3 regions of the Gordonia sp. NPDC003950 genome follow, and region 1 is predicted to be linked to each of the others. Evidence: riboswitches for the same ligand, from Rfam matches in the RefSeq annotation. Region 1 holds a riboswitch; each other region holds the start of a gene.
The links. Region 1 has a riboswitch for S-adenosylmethionine ahead of ACWETB_RS17340 (aminotransferase class V-fold PLP-dependent enzyme). Riboswitches for the same ligand answer to the same signal wherever they lie in the genome.
Positions count from the first base shown of each region.

Region 2: another riboswitch for S-adenosylmethionine. It lies ahead of ACWETB_RS02445 (LLM class flavin-dependent oxidoreductase); the one in region 1 lies ahead of ACWETB_RS17340 (aminotransferase class V-fold PLP-dependent enzyme).
Region 3: another riboswitch for S-adenosylmethionine. It lies ahead of ACWETB_RS09820 (bifunctional o-acetylhomoserine/o-acetylserine sulfhydrylase); the one in region 1 lies ahead of ACWETB_RS17340 (aminotransferase class V-fold PLP-dependent enzyme).

Region 1 is NZ_JBSGIT010000020.1:20,857-25,023, reverse strand. It holds gene ACWETB_RS17350 (O-succinylhomoserine sulfhydrylase) at 1-15, shown strand, start outside; gene ACWETB_RS17345 (isochorismate synthase) at 1,017-2,102, opposite strand; SAM riboswitch class IV at 2,194-2,307, shown strand; gene ACWETB_RS17340 (aminotransferase class V-fold PLP-dependent enzyme) at 2,324-3,643, shown strand; gene ACWETB_RS17335 (hypothetical protein) at 3,640-4,083, shown strand; gene alc (allantoicase) at 4,125-4,167, opposite strand, start outside.
Region 2 is NZ_JBSGIT010000002.1:156,716-160,882, reverse strand. It holds gene ACWETB_RS02455 (SDR family NAD(P)-dependent oxidoreductase) at 1-820, shown strand, start outside; gene ACWETB_RS02450 (NAD(P)/FAD-dependent oxidoreductase) at 825-2,195, opposite strand; ZMP/ZTP riboswitch at 2,218-2,297, opposite strand; SAM riboswitch class I at 2,434-2,517, shown strand; gene ACWETB_RS02445 (LLM class flavin-dependent oxidoreductase) at 2,524-3,657, shown strand; gene ACWETB_RS02440 (ABC transporter substrate-binding protein) at 3,657-4,167, shown strand, end outside.
Region 3 is NZ_JBSGIT010000009.1:46,266-50,432, reverse strand. It holds gene ACWETB_RS09830 (Hsp70 family protein) at 1-92, shown strand, start outside; gene metX (homoserine O-acetyltransferase MetX) at 131-1,279, opposite strand; gene ACWETB_RS09820 (bifunctional o-acetylhomoserine/o-acetylserine sulfhydrylase) at 1,309-2,637, opposite strand; SAM riboswitch class IV at 2,700-2,817, opposite strand; gene ACWETB_RS09815 (cutinase family protein) at 3,021-4,167, shown strand, end outside.

The sequences.
Region 1 (4,167 bases):
CAGGCACTGGGCTGACCGATGTGGCCGCGGTTTGCGGTCGCGCAGCAATCTGGCAGGTCGTGTGCACGGCACCGCAAGGGTGGACCGGCATCGTGGAAGACGTCAGAGAGAAACGCACACAGCGGATCTCACGTCTATGAACACAGGAGTTCATCATGCCCGCACCTCGCCGCAACAACAATCCCGTCCGCGTCCAGCGTCGTCGCCGCGTGCGTCGCTACGACCCGCGCAGCCGTCAGTGGCTGTGGATGTGGATCTGATCGGCTGGCCTCGGTCGATATGCAACGGCCCCACCCGGGAGTTCCGGGTGGGGCCGAGGTGCGTGAAAGTGGTTCTGGTTCAGGTGAACTCGTCTGTGCTCTTCCGGGTGTATCCGGCGGGCGTCGAGCCAGGGCTTCGCCGCAGTCAGCGGATCGGCGGTCGATGGCGCAGCGTCGTGCCGATGCGTTGATCGCGTTGACCCAGGGGCAGGACCGATTGGCGGTCGGTCTCCGGTGTGTGAGGAGCAACGCGATTCCGACGTGGTTCCTGGCGGTGCTCGCACTGACGATGGCATGGGCGAGGATCCAGCATATCCTGCGATCCCAGTCGACGCACCTGTGGTCGCCGGCACAGAGTTGGCCTCCGCCCAGCCGGGTTCCGCCCAGTCGGGGTCCGCCCAGCCCGATCCGCAGCAAGCTGTTTGTGTACTGGTCCCGAACACCGCGCCCCACCGCCGCTACCTGTGCCGCCGCCCGCGCATCGATCTTCGTGGTCGCCGACCAATCCACCCGGGACGCTGAGGATGACGAACCCGGCTATCTCGACGGGTACGGCGTCATCGATGCCGACTCGGTGCGCGCCCTCGACAATCGGGAGTTCACCTGCCGCGTCGGGGTGTCCCGAGAACTCGCGATGCAAGGCGGGAAAGGGCGCCCACTCGACGGGAAAGGGCACCCACTCGACGGGAAAGGGCACCCACTCGACGGGAAAGTGCGCCCACTCGACGGGAAAGGGCGCCCACTCGACGCGGCGAGTCAGTCCTCGATACCCAACGCCCGCAATACCGTTAGGAGTTTCGCGGTGGTCTCGGCGAGTTCGGCATCGGGGTCGGAGTCGGCGACGATGCCGCCACCCGCCCAGCTGCGGAAGGAACGGAGGTCGGGCTCGAGTTCCAGGCACCGGATGGTCACCATCCATTCGCCGTTGCCGGCCGCGTCGGCCCACCCGACCGCACCGGCGTACAACCCGCGCGGTTCCTCGTGTGCGCGAATGAATTCCGTGGCCACCTCGCTCGGTGTGCCGCCGACCGCCGGTGTCGGACTCAGCGCGATCGCAAGATCCAGGGCGCCGACGGCGTCGTCGTCGAGTATCGCCCGGATCGGGGTCGCCAGATGCCACATCTCGCCGGTCGACAACAACTGCGGCTCATCGGGGATCGCGAGTTCGCGGCACAACGGTGCCAAGCGATCCCGGAGGTGCTCGACGACGAACGCGTGCTCGCGGTGATCTTTCTCCGACGCCGCGAGCTTCTCGCGGGACTCCCGGTCGGCCTCCGGATCGGCCGAGCGCGGCGCCGAACCGGCGTATGGCCGGCACGTCACCTCGCGACCGTCCTTGCGCAGCAACAGTTCCGGGCTCGCGCCGAGCAGCCACGAGGTGCCGGTGTCGACGGCAAAGGCGTTGTGTTCGCTGTTGCCGCCGGCGAGTGCGGCCAGCAGCCCGTCGACCGTGACCGGCGAATCCAGTTGAGCCCGAATCATTCTGGCGAGGACGACCTTCGCCAATGCGCCGGAGGCGATCGCCGACAACGCGGCACGCACCCGATCACGATGGGTGGCCGAATCGGGAATCTGCTCCGACGAAATCAGCGTCCGGCGCGGTGGTCGGCTCCCGGCGAGCGGAGTCGGTTCATGGGACAGCGTCACCGGCTCGAACAGCGCCGACGGGGCCGAGGGATCGAAGGCCACCGCCCCGACGACCGCATCGACGGCGCCGCTGCGCAGCCGGGTCGCGGCGTCGTCGGCGTCGGCGAATCGCGTCCGCACGCCGCGCGCTCGCACCGTCCCGTGCGGCCGCGACAGGACGAACGGTGACGCGGCGTGGGTATCGGAGACGGGCACCCAACCAACTTAGGCGACGACGGGCCGCGGCCTTTCGCTCACGCTGAGTGAAAATTGACACCCTTGCGCGCCGTAGGCCACCCTTGGTGCAGGTCATGAGTGCCAGCGACAAGCCCCGGCTAGCTGGCCGGCAACCCTCCTCCGCGGTGGGGTGCTCCGGGTGACGACCTGGCCGTGTACCGACCGGGCACGGCAAGCGTGGATTCCAAGGAGCCTTTGCGATGACTGCTGTCGCCACCACCACTGATTGCCGCAACGACTGCGCGGTGCAGTCCGATGCCGCCGACCTGTCGACCATCGGACCGCTGACCTCGGTCGTCGGTGCCGCCGAACTCGTCCCGCTGACCAGCGGTGATCAGATCCGCTACGCCAACTTCGACTACGCGGCCAGCGCGCCCGCCCTCACCGCCGTCGCCGACGCCGTCGCGGCGTCGGTGAGTCAGTACGCCAGCGTCCACCGCGGCGCCGGCCACCTGTCGCAGGTCACCACCCGCCGCTACGAGCAGTGCCGGGACACCGTCCGACGTTTCGTGCGTGGCCGCACCGACGACACCGTCGTCTTCACCCGCAACACCACCGACGCGATCAACCTGGCCGCCCACTGCACCCCCGGTGACGTCGTCGTTCTCGACATCGAGCACCACGCGAACCTGCTGCCGTGGGTGTCCCGTGACAACGGGACCGCGCGCATCGTCTCGGCGTGCGACACCCTCGAGGACACCCTGGCCGCGCTCGACGCCGAACTCGCCGCGGCGCCGGCCGCCCTGCTCGCCGTCACCGCGGCATCCAACGTCACCGGCGAGGTGCTGCCCATCTCGCGGCTGGCCTCGATCGCCCACCGCCACGGTGCCCGCATCCTCGTCGACGCCGCGCAACTGGTGGCACACCGACCGGTGTCGATCGTCAGTCACGGCATCGATTACCTCGTCTTTTCCGGCCACAAGCTCTACGCACCCTTTGGATCCGGAGTCCTCATCGGTCGCAGCGACTGGCTCGACGCCGCCGACCCGTACCTTGCCGGCGGCGGGGCGTCGGCGCAGGTGAGCCTCGTCGACGGACCCGACGAGAACTGCGCCTCGACCGCCTGGCACTCGGGTGCCGCGCGGCATGAGGCCGGCTCACCGAATGTGTTGGGCGCCATCGCCATTGCCGCCGCCTGCGATGCCATCGTCGATCTCGGATTCGAACTGATCGGCCTGCATGAGGCGGAACTGCGCGCCCGTCTGGACGCCGGACTGGCCGGCGTCGCCGACGTGACGCCGCTGCGGATCTTCTCCGACGACCTCGATCGCGTCGGCATCGCCGGCTTCTCCGTCGACGGACACACGCCGCGCGCCGTCGCCGAGTACCTCAGCGATCATCACGGAATCGGCGTGCGCGACGGCAAGTTCTGCGCGCATCCGCTGCTGGCCCGACTCGGACACACCGACGGCGCGGTCCGCGCGAGCTTCGGTCTCGGTACCGATTCCGCCGACGTCGATCGGCTCGTCACCGCACTCTCCGAACTCACCCGCACTACTCCCGGAAAGGCACAGCCATGACCGCCGAACTCTCCGACGTCCGCATCAGCATCGGCCGCCCCGGTCTGCGCGTGGCACTGGCCGGGGATGTGTCGGCCATCGACGTGCCGATCGTGGTGCGTCGACCGACCCTTCGCGACGCGCAGCGGGCGCGGTCGGTGCTGCGATCCGGCACCCGGGACACCGCGAATTTCTGTGTGGCACTGGAGGTCGAGGTGGCCATCGCCCCGAATGCCGCGTCGGCACGGGCGGCGGTCGCGGGTATCCCCGACGAGCTCGACGGCGGTACCGTCCGCTACATCGGCACACCCGGCGGGCTGGTCACCCTCATCCGCGACATCTACGCCGCCGAGGTCGCCGACGCGGTGATCCTGGTGTCGTTGGACGGGTCGGCGACCGAGAACCGGGTCCGTCAGCTCGTGCTGCCGGCGTTCACCGGTGCCGCCCGACGCGTCGCCTGATCCGCAGATCTCGCACCGGTCCGGAGTGCACAGACTCGACCTCAGGCCTCGCCGCGCTCCCACTGCTCGATGAGCCCGGCGTAG
Region 2 (4,167 bases), on a different contig from region 1:
GACGGTTTTTGAGATCATGCAGCGTCGGACGATGCTGCCCTCCGTCATCGAGGACACCCTCACCGGTCGGGGACGAGACGTCGCCGGCCTGCGGGTGGTGCTGACCGGCGCGTCGGCCGGCATCGGCCGGGTGGCCACGCAGCAACTCACCGCCCGCGGGGCGCAGGTGATCGCCGTGGCGCGCCGCGAGGCGGAGTTGGCCTCGCTGGCCGACGAGACCGGCTGCGACTACCTGATGGCCGACCTGTCCGACGAGGCCGACACCGACCGGCTGCTCGGTGAGCTGTCCGGGCGGGAGATCGACGTCCTCGTGAACAATGCCGGCCGGTCGATCCGGCGGTCCATCATCGATTCCACCGACCGGCTCCACGACTACCGCCGCACCATGGCGATCAACTACTTCGCCGCCGTCCAACTGAGCCTGGGACTGCTGCCCGGCATGGTCGAGCGCGGTCACGGCCAGATCGTCAACGTCTGCACGTGGGGACTGATGGCCGGAACCTTCCCGCGGTTCTCCGCCTACGCGGCGTCGAAGAATGCGCTGTCGATATTCGGCCGCAGTCTCAACGCCGAACGACCCCATCCCGGAGTGCGTGCCACCAGTATCTACTATCCGCTGGTGCGGACCGAGATGATCTCGCCGACAACCGAATACGACGATGTGGCGGCACTGTCGGTGGACGAGGCGGCGAATTGGATCGTCCGGGCGATCACCCACCGGCCCGAACGCATTGCTCCCGCCGCCCTGCGGACGGTGCTGCCGGTCCTCGATTACCTCTCGGCACCCACCGCGGACCGCGCGATGGGCTCCATCACCTGAGAGATCAGGCCGCGAGGTCGTGTGACAGCCGATCGATCGCCGCCCGCGCGAACACCTGTTGCTCGGTGACCGCCAACTGATCACGGTTGCGGGAGGTGAAGGCCAGGGTCCAGTCGATGAACGTGATGAACCGATTGCGGAATCCCACCAGGTACAGCAAATGCAGGAACAGCCACCCCAGCCAGGCGAAGAAGCCGGAGAACTCGACGGCCCGTGAGGTGCCCGGGATGGGTACCCGTGCGACCGCGCAGTGCCGGGCGACGGTCGCCATCGACCCCTTGTCCCAGTAGGCGAACGGCTTTCGGTCGCGGTAGGTGCCATTGATCCGGGCGACGACGGCGTCGGCGGCGTACCGCCCGGACTGATTGGCGGCCGGGGCCTGACCGGGGACGCCGTCGACGGCCATCATGTCACCGATCACGAACACCTCGGCATGGCCGGGGATGGTCAGGTCGGGTTCGACGCGCACCCGACCCGCGCGGTCGAGTTCCACCCCGCACTGCTCGGCGAGCTGTCGGCCGAGCGGACTGGCCGCAACCCCCGCCGACCACACCTTGCACTGACTCTCGATGCGACGCGTCGAACCGTCGGCATGGCGCACCACGAGTCCGTCGTAGTCCATGTCCACGACCATCGCACCGAGTTGCACATCGACTCCCAGTGCGCGCAAATGCTTCTCGGCCCGGGAACCCAACCGTTCACCGAACGGCGGCAACACCGCCGGTGCGGCGTCGAGCAGGATCACCTTGGCCTGCGTCGAGTCGATGGACCGGAAGGCGCCGCGCAGCGTCGTGCCGGCCATCTCCGCGATCTGACCGGCCATCTCGACCCCGGTGGCCCCGGCTCCGATCACCACGAACGTCAGCAGGCGATCACGCTCGATCGGGTCGGTGGACAGTTCGGCCTGCTCGAACGCCCCGAGGATGCGGCCGCGCAACTCGAGTGCGTCGTCGACGGTCTTGAGGCCCGGCGCGAACTCCGCGAAATGGTCGTTGCCGAAATAGGATTGGCCCGCACCGGCGGCAATGATCAGACTGTCGTACCGAGTGGTGGTGACACGTCCGAGCATGCGCGAGGTCACCGCACGATTCTCCAGGTCGATGGCCTCGACATCGCCCAGGGCCACCGTCACATTCCGTTGGTTGCGAAGAATCACCCGCACCGGCGGTGCGATCTGGCCCTGTGAGATCACCCCGGTGGCGACCTGGTACAGCAACGGCTGGAACAGATGATGAGTCGTGCGTGCAATCAGGGTGATGTCGACGTCGGCATGCTCGAGTCGACGAGCGGCGGCCAGCCCGCCGAACCCCGATCCGATGATGACGACATGGTGCCGGCGGGTCCTGCCGCCGGTAACCGGTACGCGCTGGGTCATGGCACGTTTCCTTCTGGTATGGAATCGACACCCAGGCGGACGATGTCGGGAAACGGTGCTCCTTGCCGGTGGACTCCGGCTGCGCCAGTCGCACAACCGACGATAGCCCATCGAGCAACCGGTGGCGAGGCCGATTTAAATTCTTCGGCGCGAGATAATCGTCGCCGCATTCGGGCGTGGACGGCGCCCGTCTCGACATTCTCTTTGCCTGTCTCAACATCACGGGCCTACGGTGAATCGACCATCTGGAGCGACCGAGAGACCCGGCTCGTCGACGTCGCAGCAACCCGCCCCAGGGTGCTAACGCCGGGATCGATGGGAGACCCCCGTGACGTTTCGTGACCATGCCCCGCTGTCGGTGCTCGATCTCGCACCGATCAGCGAGGGTGCCGATCCTGCTGCTGCGCTGCACAATACGATCAATCTTGCGCAGCACGCCGAGCAGTGGGGGTACCACCGCTACTGGGTGGCCGAACACCATTTCGCGGCCGTCGCGAGTTCGGTGCCGGCGTTGCTCATCGGTCAGATCGCGGCCGCGACCCGATCGATCCGCGTCGGGTCGGCGGCGGTGCAGGTCGGGCAGACGACGGCGGTGTCGGTGGCCGAGTCCTTCGGGATGCTCGACGTGTTCCACCCGGGCCGAATCGATCTGGGGCTCGGCCGATCCGGACAGCGACGCGCTGAGGCGGTGGCAACACCCGCGGGCCCGGTCGCGATTCCCGCACCGAGCGCGAGTCGGCTCGTCGACGGGGTGGTGATCCCTGAACCTGTCGATGTGACTGCGCTACTGGCACATTCGCCTCTCGCACGCAGCTTCGAGGTGTTGACGCAGCCGGGTGCGCAGCCACCGCACTTCGACGAGCAGGTCGACGACATCCTGTCGCTCCTCGACGGCACCTACACCAGTCCGTCGGGTCAGCAGCTGCATGCGGTTCCGGGTGAGGGAGCCGACGTGCAGGTGTGGATCTTCGGCAGCAGCAAGGGGCAGAGCGCTCACGTCGCCGGTGCCCGCGGACTCCCGTTCGCGGCCAACTACCACGTCAGCCCCGGCACCACCCGCGAAGCGGTCGCGGCGTACCGGCAGGCGTTCCGCCCGTCGTCGGTGTTGGACGAACCCTATGTGGTGGTGTCCGCCGACGTGGTGGTGGCCGACGACGACGACACCGCGCGGCATCTGGCCAACGGCTACGGGCGGTGGGTGCACAGCATCCGCACCGGCCACGGCGCCATCGAGTACCCCGACCCGGCGACGGCGCAGCCGCTGCCCGCCGACGAGCTGGCACTGGTCGCCGATCGGCTCGAGACCCAGTTCGTCGGCTCACCCGACACCGTCGTGCAGCGGCTCGCTGCACTCGGGCGCCTCACCGACGCCGACGAACTCGTCATCACCTCGGTCACCCATGACCATGCTGACCGGCTGAGGTCGCATGAGCTGCTCGCCAAGGCGTGGGGGCTGATCTGATGAAGCGCATCGCTGTCACTGCGAAACCGGCCGTCTCCACACTCGCCGTGGTGGCCGTGGCCGGTGTGCTCACCGCCTGCGGTTCTGGGTCCTCGGGCTCCGACGACGCCGGACCGCCGGTGCCGGGAGGCACCCTGCGCTACGGACTCTCCGACGCCCCCACATGCTCGGACCCGGCCCAGAGCGGCACCAACCAGACGATCTATGTCACCCGGCAGGTCGTCGATTCACTCACCGATCAGGACCCGGGTGATGGCAAACTCAAGCCCTGGCTCGCCCAGAGCTGGGAGGTGAGCCCGGATGCGCGGACCTTCACCTTCCACCTCAAGCCCGGTGTCACCTTCAGCGACGGCACCCCGCTCACCGCCGAATCCGTCAAGGAGAACTTCGACGCCATCGTCGGGCCGCTCGGCGCGGCCAAGGCACCGTTGGCGGCGACCTACCTCGGCGGATACGCCGGCACCACCGTCGTCGCTCCGCTGACCGCGCGGGTGGCGTTCGGTGCCCCCA
Region 3 (4,167 bases), on a different contig from region 1:
CGCCGGATCTGACACCCTATCCCGTCCCGGCGCCGCGGCAGCAGGCCGTGCCGTCCGCTGCGCCGACGACGACCACCACTCCGGCCGGCTGACCCGACTCGACGGCTGCGGCCGTGCCGATCGGCGACGATCAGCGGCGCGCGAGATCCACTGTGCGCTTGAGGAGATCGGCGATGGCGTCGAACTCGGTGAGAAAGCCGTCGTGGCCCTTGTCGGACCGGATCACCTGCAGACCGCCCACGCAGTTGCCCAGGCCGTCGGCGAGCTCCTGTTGTAACCGCAACGGGTACAGGCGATCCGAATCGATACCGGCGACGATGATCGGCACCTGACACGACCCCAGCGCCGCGGCGATGCCGCCTCGGCCGCGTCCGACGTCGTGATGGTTGAGAACCTCGCTCAGCACCACATAACTGCCCGGATCGAAACGTTCGATGAGCTTGTCCGCCTGGTGCTCGAGGTAGCTCGCGATCGCGTATCGCCCACCGCGCAAGGGGTTTTCACCATCCTGTGCAGAATCGCCGAACCGCTCGTCGAGTTCCAGTTCATGTCGATAGGTCAGATGCGCGATACGACGCGCGATCCCCATGCCGATCATCGGTGAACGGCCGGTGCCGTGATAGTTGCCGCCCTGCCAGTCCGGGTCGGCCGTGATCGCCGCGATCTGTGTTGTCTGCGTGCCGATCTGATCGGCGGTGGCGCGGGCACCGACCGCGAGCACCAGCGCGGTACGCACCTTGTCGGGGTAGGTGATGGCCCACTCGAGCGCACGGGCCCCACCCATCGAGCCGCCGAGAACCGCACCGATGCTGCGGATGTCGAGCGCCTCGAGGAGGGTGGCCTCGGCCCGCACCTGATCGAGCACGGTGATCTGCGGGAAGCGTGAACCCCATGGCCGCCCTTGGGGATCCGGCGAGGACGGACCGGTCGAACCGCGGCACCCGCCGAGCACGTTCGCCGAGATCACACACCATTCGTCGGTGTCGATCGCCGCACCCGGACCGATCAGGCCGTCCCACCATCCGGGGGAGGGCTGCTCGTCGGTCGCGGGTCCGGTGACATGGGAATCACCGGTCAGCGCATGCAGGGTGAGGACCACATTGTCGCGTTCGGGTGACAACGTCCCCCAGCGCTGGAACGCCAGGGTGACGTCGTCGAGCACCTCCCCGTTGTCCAGAGCCAACGACCCCACCCGCATGCGGACCATCTGCCCGTCGGGGACCTGCTCCCACTCGGGTTGATGCGCCGCGGAGGCCTGGGGGTCGATGCTCACCGACACGGGGTGTGTGCTCCTGTCTCGAGTCCGAATTACTGTGCGGCGGCGAAACCCTGGGCGAGGTCGGCCAGGATGTCGTCGATGCCCTCGATGCCGACGGCCAGGCGGACCAGACCGGGGTTCACACCCGCGGCCAGCTGCTCCTCGGGGGTGAGCTGACTGTGGGTGGTCGAGGCGGGATGGATGACCAGCGAACGCACATCACCGATGTTGGCGACGTGGCTGTGCAGCGTCAGGGCCTCCACGAAACGCTTGCCCGCGTCGACACCGCCGACGATCTCGAAGCCGATGATCGCGCCCTGGCCCTTGGGTGCCAGTTGCTGTCCGCGCGCGTACCACGGCGACGACGACAGGCCGGCGTAGGCGACCGAGGAGACCTGCGGATGGTCGTTGAGGAACTCGGCGACGCGCTGTGCGTTGGCGACGTGCCGTTCGATGCGCAGGCTCAGGGTTTCCAGGCCCTGGGCGAGCAGGAAGGCGTTGAACGGCGAGATCGCCGCACCGGTGTCACGCAGCAACTGCACGCGGGCCTTGAGGGCGTAGGCGGGCGCGCCGAGATCGGCGAACACCGCGCCGTGGTAGCTCGGGTCGGGGGTGGTGAAGCCGGGGAACAGGTCGACCCCGTCACGCTGCACCCGCCAGTCGAAGGTACCGCCGTCGATGATCACGCCGCCGATCGCGGTGCCGTGTCCACCGATGTACTTCGTCGCCGAGTGCACGACGATGTCGGCGCCGTGCGCCAGCGGGTTGAGCAGGTACGGGGTGGCGACGGTGTTGTCGACGATCAGCGGCACACCGTTGCGGTGCGCGACCTCGGAAATGCCTGCGATGTCCAGGATCTCGTTGTTCGGGTTCGAGATCGACTCGCCGTAGAAGGCCCGGGTGTTGGGCCGCACGGCGGCCTGCCACGACTCGAGGTCTTCCGGGTCCTCGACGAAGGAGACCTCGACGCCGAGCTTGGGCAGCGTGTAGTGGAAGAGGTTGAAGGTGCCGCCGTAGAGCCGCGGGCTCGACACCACGTGCCCGCCGTTCTCGACGATGTTGAGGATGGCGTAGGTCTCGGCGGCCTGCCCCGACGCGACGAGAAGTGCGGCGACACCGCCCTCGAGAGCGGCCAGGCGCTGCTCGACGACGTCCTGGGTCGGGTTCATGATGCGGGTGTAGATGTTGCCCGGCTCGGCCAGCCCGAACAGGTTGGCGGCGTGGGTGGTGTCGTTGAAGGTGTACGACGTGGTCTGGTAGATCGGCAGCGCGCGAGCGTTGGTGGTGGCGTCGGCGCTCTGACCCGCATGGATCTGTTTGGTCTCGAAGCTCCAGGTGTCCACAGGATTCACGGTGCCGTCGTTGGCTGCGTCAGACATGGAAATAGATCACTTTCTACGGTCGGCAGGGTTACTGGAACCCTGATGGGGTCCGACCTTCGGACCCGCGCTTGCCGGGGACGCACTGCGTCCCACAACCCGGTCATCACCCGGAGCACCCCACCGCGGTTGGAGGGTTGCCGATCAGCAAGCCGGGGCTTGTCGCTGATGCTCATGACCTGGCGACAAGGATATAGCACGGCCACGCCGGGCTGATAACCCTCCTGCTCACGATGGTTGGAACGGTGGCGGGCGCAGTGGCCATCGAAACGGCACCGCGCGGTGCGCTCGAGAGCGCGGTGGTGTCCTCCGGCCGGAGGAATTGTGGATCGTGAGGCCGGTTTTCGATATCCACTACTGGACATCGGCCTACGCTGCACGCTATGGCAGGGTTCGGGGACCGACGTCGCATTCGACTCGCAGCTCTCACGGTCGGCGTGGGCGCGGTGGCGGCATCGCTGGTGACGGCGACATTTCTGGGGCGTGGGGTGGCGCTCGCCGATGACAGTCCGTACACGTGCACCGGTCCCGGTGCGGTGTTTGTCGTCGGCGGGACGTGGAACCCCGACAGCTACCTGCTCGGCATCAACCAGCGGTACGGAGCCCAAGGTTACGAGATCGTTCAGGTGCCGTATTCGGCGACCATCTGGCCCCTCGGTTCGGTCGGCTACAACGCCAGCGAGGCCGAGGGTGCGGCGAACCTCGAGCGGGCGGTGGCCGATTACCAGCAGGCATGCGATGCGGATGGAACCAAGAAGGTCGCGATCGTCGGATACTCCCAGGGCGCGCGAATCGCCGGCGACGTCCTCACCGACATCGGACAGAACCGCCCGCTCGAGGACGGTACCGTCATCGATTCGAGCAGGGTCACCGGTGAGCTCTACTCCGATCCCCGGATGGTGGGAACCCTGTGGGGGCAGGGCATCGAATCGGCCCTCGTCGGGGTCATCCCCGGCCTGACCATGTCGGGTCCGCGTAGCGGCACCGATTACGGCGGCCTGCCGGTGACCACCTACTGCATCGAGGGCGATCCGATCTGCGACCTACCGGATGTGCTGCACGACCCGATCGGCGTCGTCGACGACTTCTTCGGGTACTGGGTCAAACACAATCAGTACCCGTATCACATGTATCAATACCCCGGCGACTACGTGATCTGGGATTTGGGGCCGGTCGACGGTGAGATGACGTGCACGCAGACCGGCACCCTCGAGAATGTGCAGACGTGCACCATCTCGTCGCCGTCATCGTCGGCCATCATCGTGCAGAACCTCGTCGACGCGCTGGGCCTCGACTGGTCGGTGCCCGATCTGCTGCCGTACCGGTTCCGGTTCCCGGACATCATCGGAATCACCCTGTCCGACTTCCAGGTCCCGATCCGCTGGGTGATGGACTGGCTGCCACCGCTGCCCGAGCTCGGTTACGGCGCCTACCTGCCCAACCTGTTCGACTTCCAGGACACCCTCAACGGTGTGCTGCAGTGGGATTCGGCACTGTTCAAGCAGGGCGTGGTGGCGCTCGCGGCGAGTG